One region of the Thalassotalea insulae genome, then DNA from elsewhere that is predicted to be linked to it. Evidence: riboswitches for the same ligand, from Rfam matches in the RefSeq annotation. Region 1 holds a riboswitch; the other holds the start of a gene.
The links. A riboswitch is a leader RNA that binds a small molecule or an ion and turns the genes downstream of it on or off. The one in region 1 is predicted to bind cobalamin.
Positions count from the first base shown of each region.

Region 2: it holds a riboswitch for cobalamin, as region 1 does, so the genes downstream of both, QQK06_RS15590 (hypothetical protein) here and QQK06_RS12985 (ABC transporter ATP-binding protein) in region 1, are expected to answer to the same signal.

Region 1 is NZ_BSST01000001.1:2,862,018-2,867,536, reverse strand. Features, by position in the region: gene cobT (nicotinate-nucleotide--dimethylbenzimidazole phosphoribosyltransferase) at 1-764, opposite strand, end outside; gene QQK06_RS12990 (FecCD family ABC transporter permease) at 769-1,755, opposite strand; gene QQK06_RS12985 (ABC transporter ATP-binding protein) at 1,748-2,542, opposite strand; cobalamin riboswitch at 2,649-2,872, opposite strand; gene QQK06_RS12980 (ABC transporter substrate-binding protein) at 3,246-4,370, shown strand; gene QQK06_RS12975 (hypothetical protein) at 4,392-4,718, opposite strand; gene QQK06_RS12970 (hypothetical protein) at 4,797-5,111, opposite strand; gene QQK06_RS12965 (sensor histidine kinase) at 5,472-5,519, shown strand, end outside.
Region 2 is NZ_BSST01000001.1:3,467,536-3,473,054, reverse strand. Features, by position in the region: gene QQK06_RS15600 (response regulator) at 1-30, opposite strand, end outside; gene QQK06_RS15595 (cobyrinic acid a,c-diamide synthase CobB) at 167-1,576, opposite strand; gene QQK06_RS15590 (hypothetical protein) at 1,616-2,233, opposite strand; cobalamin riboswitch at 2,414-2,651, opposite strand; gene QQK06_RS15585 (histidine phosphatase family protein) at 2,824-3,420, shown strand; gene QQK06_RS15580 (cobalamin biosynthesis protein CobD/CbiB) at 3,453-4,469, shown strand; gene cobD (threonine-phosphate decarboxylase CobD) at 4,477-5,514, shown strand.

The DNA of each region.
Region 1 (5,519 bases):
ACAATTTCAAAGCCGCCAAGCTCAGCTAAAACATCCATAGGCTCAAACGTCTCTACTGCTTGTTGTGCCCGTTCGACTGCCTGAGCAACCAATGCTTTTTTTCGGGTTAACTGTTCTGAGCTAATACCGGTGCCCTGGCCAACACTATCTTGTACATTTTCCCCGGTTAATGCGATATAGATTGCTGAAGCCGCGCTGGTATTGGCTATGCCCATTTCACCAAAAATCAGCAGATTACAACCAGTTGTTCGAATCGACGATACTATCTGCTGACCATAAGCAATCCCTTGCTCCACTTGCGCCATCGTCATCGCCGCCCGTTGACTGATATCCTCAGTGCCTGCGCCTAAACGCTGCTCAATAAAATCTGCCGATAACGATTTTTCTTTGACGGTTAAAGGAGTTTGAATACCTGCATCTACCACTTTCAACGCGATATTATTATCGCGGCAAAAGCAGTTAATCGCCGCGCCCCCTTGGAGAAAGTTTAAGACCATCTGCCGAGTAACATCACTGGGTGCTATGCTGACATTTTGCTGAGCAATGCCATGATCCCCAGCAAAAACTATCGCAGTTGGCTGGTTAATTTCAATACGCTGGCAAAACTCTCCACTAGCGACACTTTGAATTAACGCCAATTGTTGTGCCACTTGCTCTAATAAACCCAGTGAGCCTGGTGGTTTAGTTTTATTAATAATTTTATCTTGTATCGCGTGCAAAAAAGCACTCGATTTAGGTGACACTAACGAATCAATAGTAAACACTTACTCACATCCTACGCATTATAATTAGAAAGAAAACACTACCAATAACTGATGTGATCACACCAATAGGTATTTCTTGTCCTGCCACCACAGTACGTGCAATGACATCAACCCAGATCAAAAAGCAACCACCGACTAAGCCAGAGCAAATTAATAATTTTGCTGTAGTTTTACCGATAAAGGGACGAACAATATGAGGGATCATTAAGCCAACAAAACCAATACCGCCACAATAAGAAACAATCACCGCTGTCATTGCTGCACAGATCACTAGCGCCATTAACCTTAATTTGGCGACATTAATTCCAAGCGTGCGGGCACTTTCATCACTTAACAGCAAGGCGTCAAGCTGACGAGCAAATAACAACGCAATCAAAGTACAAGATAAAACCACCGGAACAATCCAGGCAAGCGCCTGATAATCCGCTCGAGCTAACGATCCCATCATCCAGAAAATCACCCGATTGCTAGCAAATGCTTCACCAAAATAGAGAATAAAGCTAGTAATAGAACTTAGCAAAAACGACACCGCCACCCCGGCCAATAGCAAATGTTCCACTCGGCGCCAGTTATTATTCATTATAATCACTACGACAATTGCTACCGCAAATAACGCCCCTAAAAATGCCGCTAATGGCAATGAAAATGCCTGTAAATATTGAGGTAGTAAACCTGAAATAGTCGCCCCTAACCCTGCACCAGCAACAATACCAAACAAGTAAGGATCGGCTAATGGATTGCGAGTAACATTTTGCATCAAGGCCCCAGCAGCCGCTAAAGCAAATCCAGCAAGAAAGCCCATGATTATTCGTGGAAAACGAATTTCGAGCAAAATAGTGTGATAAATGGGTCGTTGGCACTGGTCAGATAAACACTGCCAGACATTAGCAAAATCAAGCTCTGCGGTGCCAAAGCCCATAGAAGCAACGAATGAGCCAAGCACTAATACGGCGATAATAGCAAAGCGCGAGTAATACTTAGTACTATTCATGGTTCGCTTCCTCGTCAATCATTGCATAGGTCACACGCACTTTTTCGGTCAACGGATTACGATCCACTAAACAATCAAGATGAAAAACTTCTTTTAACCGTGACGCTTGCAGCACGATATCTGGCGTATCACATGCTAGCACCTGACCGCCTGATAGCAGCAGTAACCTATCGCAATATTGCGCCGCCAAATTCAAATCATGAATGGTCATGATCAATGTTAGCCCTAGTTTTTTTACCATGGATAAAATTTGATGCTGATAAAAAACATCGAGGTGATTCGTGGGTTCGTCCATGATCAACACCTGAGGACGCTGCACAATAGCACGGGCGATTAAACAGCGTTGCTGTTCCCCACCAGATAAAGTATTAAATACCTGATGCTGTTTATCTAATAAGTCGACGGTCGTTAGCGCCTGTGCAATTAACTGACGATCTTGATCCGTATTTCTGGCAAATAAAGTTTTATAAGGGATCAGCCCCATATTAACGATATCCAGTACCGTCAAGTTAAAGACAGCTTCGTGCAACTGACTGACCACTGCAATTTTTTGCGCCACTTCTCTACGATCGAACAAATCTAATGGCATACCATCGAGTAACACCTGACCGGAAGATAACGGGTACTCCTGATACAAACACTTTAACAGCGAAGTTTTTCCGGCACCATTAGGCCCGACAATACCAAAAGTTTCATTTTTCGCGACTGTAAAACTGACATCTTCCACTATGGTTTTACCATCGATTTGCCAGTTAATATTTTGTGCTTGTATTTGAACAGCTGTCATAAGAACCACATCAACAACAATATGAGTGCGGCAGGAAAGGAAATATTAAACAGTAATAGCGTTAACTATCACTTAAGAATATAGCCACCATGTTACCCGCACGGTTTATTTGTCTTTCATTCTGGCAGGTCTCCTGACTTATAGAGATATCCCAAATTTGACCTTCCCAGCCTAACAATCAGGCCAGTGGATAATAAATTCAGCTCTACTTACAGTTGCGGGAACAGTTGTGGACTAATATCTTAAGCTCATCAGCCAATGGATACGCACCACATTCCCTTTTAAGTTGTTTAGTCACACTAAACAAACACCAGAAATTCGCGCTACTTTAGCACAGTAATTTATAGACTGCTATAGTTTAGCTATATAGACGTCTAAAATGTATTTCGGCGATAAAAAACCTCGTCTAAATGGCGAGGTTTTACTATTCAAGCCGTTTGATAAACATCATTACTTATGCAACATTTGTCGGCTCTATGTTAATGCAAACTTCACTGAGTAAAGTAATGGGAAACTCTCCTATGATAGGCATGTTGTTTGCTCCCCCCTTTATCTGGAGTAATATAAGCACAATAACTGATAGAACCTACCGCAATTAAGAACCCAAAAGTTCGAATAAGTTGCTCTCTCTAATAAAGTACTAATTTGTTAATTTATGGATTTTGATGTTTACTTAATCTAAAGACAACTTAACAGTACTGTTTTGCCCAATAATATTGTGATAAAAAATTACTCAATTGTATTATCGCTGATATGCTTTCTTAGTATTTGCTCATACAGCTATGCTACGTCTCCTCAAGTCACCTTTATCATTCCCGATCAGAAAGGCCCAATATTTTGGCAACGTGTAGCGCAAATCAGCCAAGCAGCAGCCGACAGCCTCAATATAAAACTCAAGCTTATTAATACTGATCCGAATCGCTTTGCCTTAAAAGAAACCATTCACCAGGTAATCAATAGTAGGAACCATCCTGATTATCTTATTTTCAGACCTTTCTTAGGTAATACTGAAGCAATATTTAAACTATTAGAACACGCCAAAATTCCTTTCATTACATTAGAACAAGCTTTTCACGGTGATATTCGACAACGACTCGGAGACCCTCAGGAGAAATACCAATATTGGATTGGGCAAATCAATTATGACAACAAGACGGGTGGAAAATTACTACTTAACGCATTAATTAGCGCGTACAAACAACAACAATCAAACCAAGAAATTCATATTGTTGGCATCGGTGGTGATTTTGATGAAGTGGGCTCCGCTCGTCAGTACGCACTCGAACAACTAAAAAACTCCCCACCAGAACAAGGCATATTCGTTGAACAAATATTTCCAATGTATTGGAATCCATTGTTAATTACTGAACGCTTACCTATGATTAAAAAGCGCTACCCAAAAGCAAACATCTATTGGTGTGTTGGGGATCAACTGGCATTGGAACTATTACGTTTACATCAGAAAAGTTCATCCTCACCTATTATAATTGGTGGCTTCGACTGGTTACCACAAGCACTAGAGAAAATTGAACAAGGAGATATTACGGCCTCAGTGGGTGGCCACCTGTTTATGGTCGCCAATGCATTAGTGAAGATTATTGATTTGCAGCAAGGCATTAACCGCTTTTTACCATCCGTTGTTCATCAGTATGAGATCATCGATAGTAGTAATGTTGCTCAGTTCAAGCAATTTTTTGTTGAACAACAATGGAGCAAAATAAATTTTAGCCAATTTCTTCTATCAAAAAATCCACATGCCCCGGCATTGACGGTTAACAATATGCTAGCCCAATTCCCCCGAAAAGTAGCTCACACAGCAAAAGAGTGACCGACAAAGCATCACAAAGAATTACTTTACCAACTGTAAAATCGTTTGAGGTTCAGGTTGTTCAATCATCACTTTCTGCGAGATTAGTTTACCGTGTTTAAAACGGTCAAAATGTGCTTGCTTAGCACCTAACTGACGACAAAACTCTTTAAATACCTGAAAATCTTGTCCAGTAAACTGTTCTTGTTCTCGAGTCATTAACCCATCGACATAAACGTTATCTCCATTAACGTTAAAGTTAGCTATTGCACTATATTGATCACCATAGCGTTTTGTTCTTATTGCTCTTACCGATTTGATTTCAAAAATCCAGTCACCTAATTCAATATAACGGGGCATGGTTGTCATTGCTAATACCTTAAAAAAAGGTCGGTTACAGGCTGGGAGTGTAACCGACAAAGATAGGGAGAAATATACAGAGATTATTTACTTGCTAGCTAATGCTAAATATTGATTAAATTCTTCTTCACTAACACCAAGGTCAGCATTTTTATCAATTTTAGTGAACGCACTAACTAACGCCGATTTTTTAGACGATTTTAATTCTTCTTCACTTAATAAGCCGTTACTGTCTTTATCAAACTGTTTAATTAACGCCGAAAACTCGCCTACTTGAGAAGTTAACGTTTCCGCTTTAACCGGCACAACTTTCGCTTCATTTGCACTAGCATCAACCGCCAGCGCACCGATAATAGAAATAGCTACTACTGCCGTCACTTTTTTTATACTAATTGCTTCCATTATGGATTCCTTATTGAAATTTAATAGATTAAAACCTAGCCAAATATTTTAGCTTCACCACAACAAAGCACAGGGTGTACCATGTTTTTAACCTATTGTTTTGATTGGAATTTATCAAAATTTTCATTTAATCCATTTAAAATACTGTCGCCAATTAGCAACAACAAAATAAGTAAAAAGAAAATAATCCGCTAACATTTAAACGCACGGATAAAAACCTACTTATTTATCAAAAACTTAAAAGAGAAACACCATAAAAAAAACACTGTCTCCAGATAGAGACAGTGTTGTTATTAACAAGAAAATACCGTAAAAAAGAAGCTGCTAACTTTTCATTTTCATTCAGGAAACAACTTGCTTGTGAGCGGTTCATTCAAAAACATTATTACTCACTATATTAACGTGCTG
Region 2 (5,519 bases), 610 kb from region 1:
AAAAAACTGAGAACTCGCTTTAGTAGACATAGTACTTCCTTATACGAAAACACACGCTTTATTACCTAAGCATAGTCACCACTATCAAATAAAAACTGTATCCATACTATCCCTAGATCTCTTAACAATATAGTCGTGCTAACAAATATTGCCATCTGACATCGTTCTAGCTCTCACTGGAGGTATTGATGTTGCCGAACAAAGATAACGCTAATTTAGCATTGCTAGGAAGATACCAATGCATATAAGAAGCAAGAATATTGTTATGTAAATAGACAAATTCCCCTAAACGCTCGCTCGGATGATGGCGAGTCTGAGATAAAGGCGTTAATCTCACTTCTGCCTTTGAGTAATGAAAACTGTGACCACGAATAATATTATCACTGTTATTATTACCTGTATTATCACCAAAAGGTAAAACGACCCATTGCGATCCTATGGCTGTGAGCTTTTCTTGCATCACAGCTTTGCCCGGCAATAAGCCAAGTAGCGAGTATTGCTGACCAGCAAAATTGGTTAGTTCATCAAGTAAATAGAGCATGCCACCACACTCCGCAATTATCGGTTTATTAGTGGCAGCAAAAGCTTTGACGTCACTAATAAATGTATGATTTTCGGCTAACTGCTGAGCATATAATTCAGGATAGCCGCCAGGAATATACAAGACATCGCCGTCTGGCAAGTGGCTATCTTCCAGCGCCGAACAATAAACAAGCTCGGCTCCTGCTTGCTGTAAAAAGGCAATATTCGCAGCATAAATAAAACTAAATGCCCGATCTTTAATAATAATAACGCGCGTTCCTGCTAACGCACCTGTTATATCGGATATTTGTTCGTCTTGTTTAACAGCAAAGAACTCAACTGCGGCAGGTAATTCCGTCAGTTTAGTCGCATTAATATAACTGGCAACAAGATCGAGTTGTGCATCTATCTCACTCAGCTCCTGTGCTTGCACTAACCCTAAATGTCGCTCAGGTAAAGTGACCTCATTATCTTTAGGCAAACGTCCATAAAAAGTGATATCGGAGGCTAAGTTTTCCTGCAAAAGCTCTGCATGCCTTTCACTATTAACGCGGTTAGCAAATACACCAGCAAACGGTAATTCAGGACAAAACTTTGCTAAGCCATGGGCTAGTGCAGCAAAGGTTTGTGCCATCGCCTTGGCATCAATCACTCCAAGTACTGGAATATTAAAGTAACGGGCTAAATCAGCACTGCTTGGCGTGCCATCAAATAATCCCATCACACCTTCAATTAAAATAAGGTCAGATTCTTTTGCTGCCTGATAAAGCAATTCCTGACAGCCTCGCTCCCCCACCAGCCAGAGATCTAGCTGATAGACTAATTGACCACTGGCCTGACGTAAAATCATCGGATCAATAAAATCAGGCCCAACTTTAAAAACAGTCACTTTCTTGCCCTGATTTTTATGATAGCGGGCAAGCGCTGCTGTGATTGTAGTTTTACCTGAGCCAGAATGTGGCGCCGCAATAATAAGTGCCGGACAATTAACACCGGTACCTGGCAGATGTTCCGGTTTATTATTTAATGAAAATGCGTGTTTAGCGGATGTCATTAGTTATACCTCTGTTATCGTTCATCATTAATAACTACGCTATAACTTAGCGCTCTCCTTAGCATTAAATTTGGCAATGACCTTCTGCTGACGTAATAAACAACTGCCAACAAAGTCTATCGCGACCGCAATTACCACGTAAAAGACGGGCTTAGTAACAGCACTGGCATAATATTTTTCGACACGAGCTAGGTATTCTTGCCAGGATAAAGAAGCAAAGTTACCCGAGAAAGCGTAATAACTCCCATTAGAAATGAAAAATGCTATTGAACCGACAATAAATAAAGTAGCAGCTACTTTGATACTCGACAGGCCAGCACTAGATTGTCGCCATTGAGGCTTTGCCCAATAGCCACCGACAAACATCAAGCCATAACTAACAACCAGCGCAGGGTATGAAGGGGTTAAACAATCGCCCAAATAACCCCGAGAATAAGATGACGCTAAATCAAGCCCTATGGTGAGTAAATAGAAAAACCAAAACGCTTTCATATTTCTCAAATACATGCCAGCAATAAAGAAAATCGCGGTTGATGCACTGGGTAAATGATTAAGACTGGCAAAATGGTGGCCGCGAGTCGCTACCATTAATAACGTCAGTAACACAAACAGGGCCAAAGTGATACTAACAGGTTGGGGCAATTTAACTGATTTCATAACGATTCCGTTGTCACAATAAACAAAGTTTAACGGTGTTGGAAATCAAAGTAGATAAAGTTTGGCAGCCATGCAGCATCAAAAACTAGTTAAGCATTGTACTGGTAAAACACGGGCCTGCTGCTTAGCTTTTATCTGTCTTTGGTTCACCGCCCACCGCAGTTCTCAAACAATACCTAATAAATTAGGCATGATCAGGCCGGTCTCCGGACTTCTGTTCATCGCATTTGCAACACCTTCCCATATCCAGCTAACGACAGAATCGTTTAAATACAGTGGTTACGTTGCTGCTCACAGTTACCGTTGCGGGGGCAGTACTGGCATTTCACCAGTTTCACGTTTCATCTTTACAGTGTCGTAATGCTTTGTTCGATCAAAGTATTACGACTGCTAAGACACCTAAATCACTGCAGATATTACGTGATAACCTGCTTCGCTTCAATAGCAAAAACGCCGAAAAAACAACTCATCTAACCACAATAATTTTTAAAATCTTTCAAGGTGATATAGATTGAAGCCGAGTGCGAGTTTCGCTATGCTGCGCATCCAGTTTGTTCATCCAGACCTAGCGCCAGGAGCAATAAAATTAAATGAAGGCTAATTTATATTTAGCGCGCCACGGAGAAACCAAGTGGAACAAAGTGCAACGTTTTCAAGGACAGCTTGATAGTGAATTAACGACAAAAGGCAGACAACAAGCAAGAAATATCGCCGAACGTCTGGAAAAAAGCAACATAAGTCACATTATTTCATCTCCCCTTGGTCGTGCCATCACCAGCGCCCAAATTTGCCAAGAAATTTTAAAAATCCCACATCAAACTGAGAGTGATTTAACTGAACGACACTTAGGACACTGGCAAGGCCAACAATTAAAAAATATTCAGGCATCGCCAGATTATCAGAAAATTTTTCAGCAATTTACTCAAGCAAAGCCATTAGGCGGTGAAAGCGCTATTGATTGTGCTCAGCGTATTTCTCAGGTATTAGAACAAATTGCAAAAGCCTATCTTAACAAGAATGTATTAGTCATTTGCCACGGTGAAGCACTACGTTGCTTGCTCGCGAAACAAGGTTATCATTCCAACGCTAGTGCCTATGAATTATTTAATAACGGCGATATTATCCATTTAAGCTATCAACACCAAATCAAAAGCTTTCAGCTTCATCAACTGGCGTTGGCATCATAGATTAGGGCGGTATTGAAACAAGGAATGTCGTTATGGACGGGTTAATTACACTAAGTGAGCAGCTTTGGGCTGTCTTACCAACGTTTTCCACCAGCCTGACTATTTTGCTGGCCTTACTGTTAGACAAGCGATTAGGAGAAGCCAAACATTATCATTACCTGGTTGCTTTTGGCACACTTGCTAATGTCATTGAAGCTAAACTCAATCCAGATCACCACATAGTCGCGGCTAAGAATGTGCTACCTACTCAATTGAAAGTAAAAGTCGTTGGCCTGATTTCCTGGTGCCTGCTGGTGATGCCAATACCACTATTATATTTTTATTTGCTGTCAAACCTTAACTGGTACTGGCAACTGCTCTGTGATGCCACAATACTGTACCTGGCGCTCGGCCTTAACAGCCTGCACCAGCACGCAATGCAAATATACCGGCCACTAGCTAATAACGATATTGCCAGCGCCCGTCACTTTACCGGCTATATTGTCAGCCGAGATACCAACAAGCTATCAGAGCAGGAAATCGCGCGTGCAACAGTAGAATCCATGCTGGAAAACGGCCATGATGCGGTTATCGCCTCATTAGTTTGTTACCTGATTGGCGGAGCCCCGCTGGTGATCATCCACCGACTGGCCAATACCTTAGATGCAATGTGGGGTTATAAAACGCCGCGCTATCTACATTTTGGCTATGCCAGTGCCAAACTCGATGACTTACTTGGTTTTATTTCAGGAAAAATTTGTACTGTGCTCTATGCAATGCAAGGTAACCTTAAACAAGCGCTAAGTAACGCCTACCAGCAAGGTAATAGTTATAAAAGCCATAATGGCGGCTGGGTAATGGCCGCTGGAGCAACCGTTTTAAAACGCCAGCTTGGCGGCACGGCAAATTATCACGGCCAACAACTCAACTCGGTAACTTTAGGGCAAGGAAGGCCAGTGCAGGCTCAAGACATCAAAGCCAGTTTAACAATTGTCACCAATGCCAGTATGCTATTAGTCATTACCACCTTTATTTATCAGTTAACAATTTTAATATTTCATTATTATTAAAGCACCTATGACCTTAATTCACGGCGGCCAGCTTAACCAGATAGCAAAACAATACAATATTCCAGTAAGTGACTGGCTCGACTTATCAACCGGTATTGCACCATTAAGTTATCCAATTCCTAAGGAGATCCCGTTAGCCATTTGGCAGCAGTTGCCACAACTTAGTGAAAAATTAATCATCGCCGCCCAAGATTATTATCGCTGTCAACAACTGGTCGTTACCAATGGCAGTCAGGCCGTCATTAGTGCTTTGCCTCAGTTATATCGACTACATCAGCCTAAAGGGGAGCATGTTTATTTGCCTGAGCGCGGTTACAAAGAGCATGCCTACGCCTGGCAACAGGCAGGTTTTCAGCTAATGTATTATCAAGATGAACTACCACCACTTGCTGAGCTCACTCCACATTCGGTACTGGTAGTGATCAATCCGAATAATCCAACCGGAAAGTTTTTTACTCGGCAGGAACTGCTTAGCTATCGAAGACAAATGCAAAAACTCGATGGCTTGTTAATAGTTGATGAAGCATTTATCGATGTTATGCCTGATGAATCGCTGGCTTCACCAATAACCGATGAGCATACACTGGCATTACGCTCGTTTGGCAAATTTTTTGGCCTAGCCGGACTACGGATTGGCTTTTTAATCGCAGATAGCACTTGGTGCGATTCATTTAAACGCTGTCAGTCACCGTGGCAAGTTAACGGCCCGGCGCAATTTATCGCCGAACAGGCATTAACTGATATAAAATGGCAGGCTCAGCAAAAGCAACAATTACAACATTTAAGACAGCAACAGCAAATCGTATTAGAGAAGGTTTTTAATGGACATTTATCCGATGAAATAAAAGGCACGGACTTATTTCTGACCTTACGCTTTAAACAGCCAAGTGATGCGCCTAAATTATACCATTTATTATGTCAGCAGGGCTTATATTGTCGCCTGACTGATGAGCAGGACAGCTTAAGGTTTGGCATCGCCACCTCAGAACAAATCCCCCGTTTAACGCAGAGTTGTCAAAAAGCCAAAAAGTTACTTCTTGACTAATAAAA